2 regions of the Maridesulfovibrio frigidus DSM 17176 genome follow, and region 1 is predicted to be linked to the other one. Evidence: predicted binding sites of a transcription regulator. Region 1 holds the regulator's gene; the other holds the start of a gene.

Region 1 (3,378 bases):
TTAAGTTCTATCTCAAAGATAACCGTTCAGAAGTTGTCGGTGGTAATAAGCCTGTAGAGGCTATTTTCTATACACCTAATAATGTCTCTCCATAGTAATTTAATGTTCAATTCTACAGGAATTATATGTCTTCGATAATAGCCACCAAGCTAGTTAAGAACTACGGGCAGAAAGAAGTTGTCCGTGGTATCAGCCTTAATGTTAAAGAAGGTGAAGTTGTTGGTCTACTTGGTCCTAACGGAGCAGGGAAGACTACCACTTTCTATATGCTTGTCGGTGTTGTGAAGCCCACTTCCGGTGATGTGTACCTCAATAAGAATCAGATTACGCGCTGGCCTTTGCATGAAAGAGCAAGACACGGCATTAGTTATCTTCCGCAGGAAAGCTCAATTTTCAAGAAACTTTCTGTTCGCAAAAATCTTGAAATAATTATCGAGCATACTGGATTATCCGGTAAACAAATCGGCAACAGAGCAGATGAGCTTCTAGATCAGCTTGGCATATTGCGCCTTGCAGACCAGACAGCGCTTTATCTTTCCGGTGGTGAACGTCGCAGGCTTGAAATTGCTCGAGCTTTGATTAATGACCCCAAATTTATTTTGCTTGATGAGCCTTTCGCGGGTATCGACCCTATTGCCGTTATTGAAATTCAGGACATAATCTCCTCCCTCAAAGATATGGGGCTCGGTATTTTGATCTCCGATCACAACGTGCGCGAAACCTTATCCATTTGTGATCGAGCCTATTTGGTATACGAAGGGCGTGTTATTCTTAATGGTGCACCTGAAAATATCGTTAAAAATACGAAAGCTCGCAGGCTGTATCTAGGGGATAGTTTTAGTCTCTGATCACTCCGTCCAGCTTAGCTTTTTCATGTTTTTTGCCTCCCTTTTTTCTCTCTTATCTTCTCCATATTTTCTCCCTATTTTTTTATAAATATACTCACGATTCATAAAATTTGGGTTTGCTGATTTACAGCAAGCCCGAACATTGGTACAGTTTTTTCATGTACATTGCATAAGATTAAAATATCCTGAAATTACGGATAAATCTGTACTATTTCTTGCATGGGTTTCTGGAGTGTGGCATACTTTAATCAAGAACAAATCCAATTAAATAATATTTTTTTTAAAGATTTGTTGAGCGAACGTTATTCAGCGGTTTAAAAAGTTTAAAAGATACTTTTAATTGTATCATAGGGTGGCACAGAATTATGGGACTGGAACTTAGACAACAACTCAAGCTTTCGCAGCAACTGGTGATGACACCTCAGTTGCAGCAGGCTATTAAGTTGTTGCAGCTTTCCAGATTGGAGCTGCTCGATACTGTTCAGCAGGAGCTTCTTGAAAATCCGATACTGGAAGAAGCCGAAGCTGTTGAACGCACAGACAGTGCGGATGCTGAATCCGGCACTGCCACTGCTGAAGAAGCAGAAATTTCACGTGATGCTGACTGGGAGAATTATCTCGGTGAGTTTTCGAGTACTTCCAAGCAGGCAGGCACTCGCGAGTCTGAATCTCAGGAAGAGGGGATGTCTTTTGAGGCTAGACTAACAAAGCAGACTTCTCTCGAGGGACACCTCGCATGGCAGATGTGTCTTTCTGATTTTACTGAGAAGGAAGTGGTCATTGGTGAGTGTATCTTAGGTAATCTCAGTGCAGGCGGATATTTGCGGATAGGGTTGGATGAAATTTGCGAAACCTGTTACGCTCAAATCGAAGATGTCGAAAATGTTCTTTCTCGAATACAAAGATTTGATCCTCTCGGAGTGGCAGCTCGTACTCCTCAGGAATGTTTACTGATTCAGCTTGAGGTTTTGAAGCTTGATGATGATCCTATACTGGTTTCTCTTGTCAAAGATCATTTGGAAGATCTGGAGAAGAAAAGGTATAAGCCTCTCGCAAGAAAGTTTAAGCTCAGTATGGAGGACCTGAAGAGTTATCTTGATCTGATGCAGACTCTTGATCCTCTACCAGGGGCAAGCTTTTCAGGGGGAGATTCTTTCTATGTCAGTCCGGATGCATATGTGTATGAATATGATGGAGACTTTGTTATAGTCTTAAACGAGGACGGTCTTCCAAAGTTGCAGATGAATTCTTTTTATGTAGAGACTCTGGCGTCAACCAAGGGTGAAGATAAAGAGTATTTTCAGGATAAGATGAGATCTGCACAGTGGCTTATGAAGAGTCTTTATCAGAGGCAGCGTACACTTTATAAGGTTTTGGATTCCATTGTAAGGTTTCAGCGGGGGTTCTTTCAAAGTGGTGTCACCAAGCTTAAACCGCTTATTCTCAAAGAGGTGGCAGAAGATATTGAAATGCATGAATCAACAGTTAGTCGAATAACTACCAGTAAGTATGTTTCGACTCCACATGGGATTTATGAACTTAAATTTTTCTTTAATAGTGCACTCGGACTTGATGATGGTTCTCAGGTCGGGTCCGAATCGGTTAAGGCTCTGATCAAACAGTTGATCGGCGATGAAAACAGTAAAAAACCTCTGAGTGATGAAAAAATTGCCGAGACGCTCAAGGACAAACTTGAGGTCAACATCGCCAGAAGGACTGTAGCTAAGTACCGGACTGCAATGGGAATTCTGTCCTCATCGAAGAGGAAAAAAGTATTCTAGCAGTTCAGTAGAGAGCATATTCACCCTTTATTCAAGGAGTTCCGTATGAATGTTGCATTTACCTTTAAGAACTTTGACGCTTCTGACCACTTGAAGGAATACGCTAACGCTAAGTTTGGTAAGCTTGATAAGTTTATAACAAACCCGGACAATACTGATATTCAGGTAAATTTGTCAGTAGATAAGTTTCGGCACGTTGCGGAAGTGGTCTTAAGCACTGATAACATTCATATCTCGGCCTACGAAGCCTCTGAAGATATGTACTCTACCGTGGATTTGGTTCTTGATAAGCTTGAAGTGCAGCTTAGACGCATGCGCGAAAAGATGAGAAGTCACAGGCGTAGGGACACAGCTCCTGCTCGTATGGACGTTCTTAGTTACCCTGAGCCAGAAGAAGAGAATAACGAACCTACTATTGTTGAGACTGATCACTTTGTGCCAAAGCCTATGTCTGTAGACGAAGCCGCAATGCAGCTTCAGACTCTTACTAGTGAGTTCCTCGTCTTTAGAAATGCTGATACCGAAGCTATAAATGTTATTTACCGTCGCAATAATGGCGATTTTGGATTGATTGATCCAGGATACTAACTGATGATAATAAATGATAATTTGGATAAGGGACTTGTTGTTTATGAACTCGCTAGCTCTGATAAGAGCGGAGTTCTGAGAGAAATGGTTTCAACTCTTAAAGCCAAAGGGCTTGAGGTTGATGTCGAAGAAGCTCTCCAGGTCCTCATGAGTCGCGAAAA
Region 2 (3,378 bases), on a different contig from region 1:
TTGCGTAAAGAGCCTGTTTAATTGGAGTCAGACACTCGGGCCGTGTATATGCAATAATGAGTTTCATTTAATTATCCTCGTCTAGTGTGACTATTCGTTGGTGAAGATCTGGAAGCCGCTGTATGATTCAGAGCCGTGTTCAGCTATGTCGAGGCCTTTCATTTCTTCTTCAGCTGTTACTCTGATTCCGATGGTTGCCTTAGCAAGAGCGAAAGCTATGAGGCCTGCACCGAATGCCCAGACGAAACATGCTCCGATACCGATGAGCTGTGGGGTTACAAGTGCGAATCCACCGCCGTAGAACAGTCCGCCTACTCCGTCGTTAAGAACAGGTGTTGTGAATAGTCCACAAGCTAGTGTTCCCCATGCTCCACATACACCGTGAACTGATACTGCACCAACTGGATCATCAATTTTGAGTATTTTGTCGATAAATTCAATGGATAGAACTACTAGGATACCAGCGATAAGGCCGATGATAATGGATGCTGCAGGAGATACTGTTGCACAAGCTGCGGTGATACCTACGAGTCCTGCTAATGCTCCGTTACAAGTCATGGAAATATCTGGTTTTCCGTATCTGAACCATGATGTGAACATTGCTCCGAGTGTTCCTGCACAAGCGGAGAGGCTTGTTACTACTGCGATAAGACCGATAGAGCCGTCTGCAGTTGTTGTGGAACCCGGGTTGAATCCGAACCAACCGAACCAGAGGATGAATACACCAAGTGCAGCCATTGGGATGTTGTGACCTGGGATAGCTTTTGCTTTTCCATCTGGTGTGTATTTACCGATGCGTGGTCCGAGAACGATAGCCCCTGCAAGAGCGATCCAGCCACCTACGGAGTGAACAACTGTTGATCCTGCGAAGTCCATGAATCCGAGCCCTTCGAGCCAACCTGAGCCAGCGTCGCCAAGCCATAGACTTCCCCATGCCCAGTGACCTGAAATAGGGTAGATCAGTCCGGTTACGATCATGGTTACAAGGATGTAGCCACTAAATTTGGTGCGTTCTGCGATACCACCAGAAACAATTGTTGCTGCTGTTGCGGCAAATACGGACTGGAAGAACCAGAAAGTAAGAGTCCACTGTCCGTCAGCGTTAACTAGATTGACGCCTTCAAGGCCGAAACCGGAAGTTCCGATGAATCCACCTGCATCAAGACCGAACATCAGCGCAAATCCGAATAGGAAAAAGATGATTGATCCTGCTGCAAAATCAAGAAAGTTTTTCATAAGGATATTACCGGCGCTTTTACTGCGGGTAAATCCTGCTTCAACACATGCGAAACCAGCCTGCATGAACATAACTAGTATGGCTGCAATAAGTGTCCATAAAATGTTGGCATGGGTCTGAGTCAAATACTCTTCGCCAGCGAAGGCTGCAGTTGGTGCAGCTACCATTAGCATGGCTGCGACAGCCGATACCTTACGGTTAATTGATGGAAATTTGAAAGTCATAAGTTCCTCCTCCTTCGGGGTGTAAATTGCTTTAAGGATGCTATTCTCTAAGCATTTACCGTGCCAACTGCATAAGTGTCTGTATTAATTGTGTTTTATGTAAACGCGCGCAAATAGTCTCTTACAAAATTGTATTAATGAACTTTTTTGTATACTATTTATAGCCCGTTATTGACAAAAAGGTAATAAGTGACGAGGGGTATCTTTTTAAAGTAGGGTAGGATTAACAATAAGTGTCTATTATATTAATGATGGTAGAAAAATAAAGAAAGTTGTTGACTCTTTTTTGCAGTGGTGGTTACTTAATGCCCATGCAGACTTTAACAACCACCACAGGCGCCAGCCTCTCATATTTCTATTTCTTTTATTTTTGGTGCACCTACGCTTGTGGTCGCGTTGAGGTTTGCTCGTGAGAAAATAGAAATTTCTTAACAAACTACCTCTACAAAGGGCCGCAGGCGATAATTCGCCGGCGGCCCTTTTTTTTGATTTGAGGCCGCCACTGGCAGCGGTTCTTATATAAAGGCAAAACTACCGGAGAAGTAAAATGGATGTTGGTAAAAAGATTAGACTTGAAAGAATTTTCAATAGAGCAACTGAAAGAACAATAATCGTCCCTATGGACCACGGTGTTAGTGTTGGTCCAATAGCTGGACTTGAAAATATGCGTAATGCTGTTGATGATATGGTAGCTGGCGGAGCCAATGCCGTTCTTGGGCACAGAGGCCTTGTTCGTTGCGGACATCGTAGCGAAGGACAGGATTGTGGTCTTATTGTTCATCTTTCTGCAAGCACTTCACTTTCCCCCACTCCAAATGCTAAAATCCTTGTAGGTACTGTTGAAGATGCTCTTCGCCGCGGTGCTGACGCTGTAAGTGTCCACGTTAACCTAGGTGACGAAACTGAAATGCAGATGCTTCGTGATCTCGGTGAAGTCTCTGACAAAGCGACCAGTTGGGGAATGCCTATTCTCGCAATGGTTTACGCTCGTGGGCCTAAAATTAAAGATGAGTTCGATCCTGAAATAGTTGCTCATTGTGCCCGTGTTGGTGAAGAACTTGGCGCAGATATCGTTAAAGTTTCTTACACTGGTGATCCTGAAACTTTCGGGCGTGTTGTTGATGGTGTTTGTATTCCGGTTGTTATTGCAGGTGGCCCTAAGCTTGATTCAACCCAGTCTTTCCTTCAGATGGTTTCAGACTCCATTAGCGCAGGTGGCTCCGGTCTTTCCGTTGGACGTAATGTCTTTCAGCATAAGAACCGCGTAAGACTGGTAGAAGCCCTTAGCAAAGTTGTTCATCAGGATGAAACTGTTGAAGCTGCTCTTAAATACATCGGCGAATAACATAATTGGAAATTAAGATGAAAAAGATAGTATACAAAGCAATACCGTTCGATAAAAATCTTTTGACTATTGCTCTCGAGTCCGGCGTAGACGCCGTTCTCGCTGAGCCTGAGCATAAGGATGCGATCACTGAACTTGGCAGAGTTGTTGTTATTACTCCTGAAGAAATGCCGCTTGTTGCGATAAATCAGAAGAGTGATGAAGACATTGCCATCGACCTTTCCAAAGATGGCACCGAAGTTTGTCTTGCTAAGGGCTGGGAAATTATCCCGGTTGAAAACATTCTTGCACAGGTCGATAAGCTTGCCCTTGAAGTTGAATCCTTGGATCGTGCAACTCTTGCCGCAGGAGTTCTTGAACGAGGCGCAGATACCATTGTTGTTCTTCCCGAAGCAGCGCATGAGCTGAAAGCAATTGTCGCGGAACTAAAACTTAGTCAGGGTCACATGGATTTACAGAAAGCTAAGATTACCAAGATTGAATCCGCAGGACTTGGGCACCGTGTTTGTGTTGATACTATTTCCATGCTTAAGAAAGGGCAGGGAATGTTGGTCGGTAATTCCAGTGCATTT

What was found. Region 1 encodes sigma-54, which starts transcription at its own class of promoters, with help from an activator protein. Its sites were predicted from a motif close to CTGGCACGGNNNNTGCTT; they were not measured.
Region 2: BR06_RS0107635 (ammonium transporter) is a predicted target of sigma-54. The motif match lies at 1,511-1,528, and genes of this name have one in related genera.

Annotation. Positions count from the first base shown of each region.
Region 1 is NZ_JONL01000001.1:7,103-10,480, reverse strand. It holds gene BR06_RS0100075 (LptA/OstA family protein) at 1-95, shown strand, start outside; gene lptB (LPS export ABC transporter ATP-binding protein) at 126-848, shown strand; gene rpoN (RNA polymerase factor sigma-54) at 1,214-2,629, shown strand; gene hpf (ribosome hibernation-promoting factor, HPF/YfiA family) at 2,675-3,217, shown strand; gene BR06_RS0100050 (PTS sugar transporter subunit IIA) at 3,221-3,378, shown strand, end outside.
Region 2 is NZ_JONL01000003.1:71,407-74,784, forward strand. It holds gene BR06_RS0107630 (P-II family nitrogen regulator) at 1-67, opposite strand, end outside; gene BR06_RS0107635 (ammonium transporter) at 91-1,461, opposite strand; gene BR06_RS0107640 (2-amino-3,7-dideoxy-D-threo-hept-6-ulosonate synthase) at 2,009-2,806, shown strand; gene BR06_RS0107645 (3-dehydroquinate synthase II family protein) at 2,824-3,378, shown strand, end outside.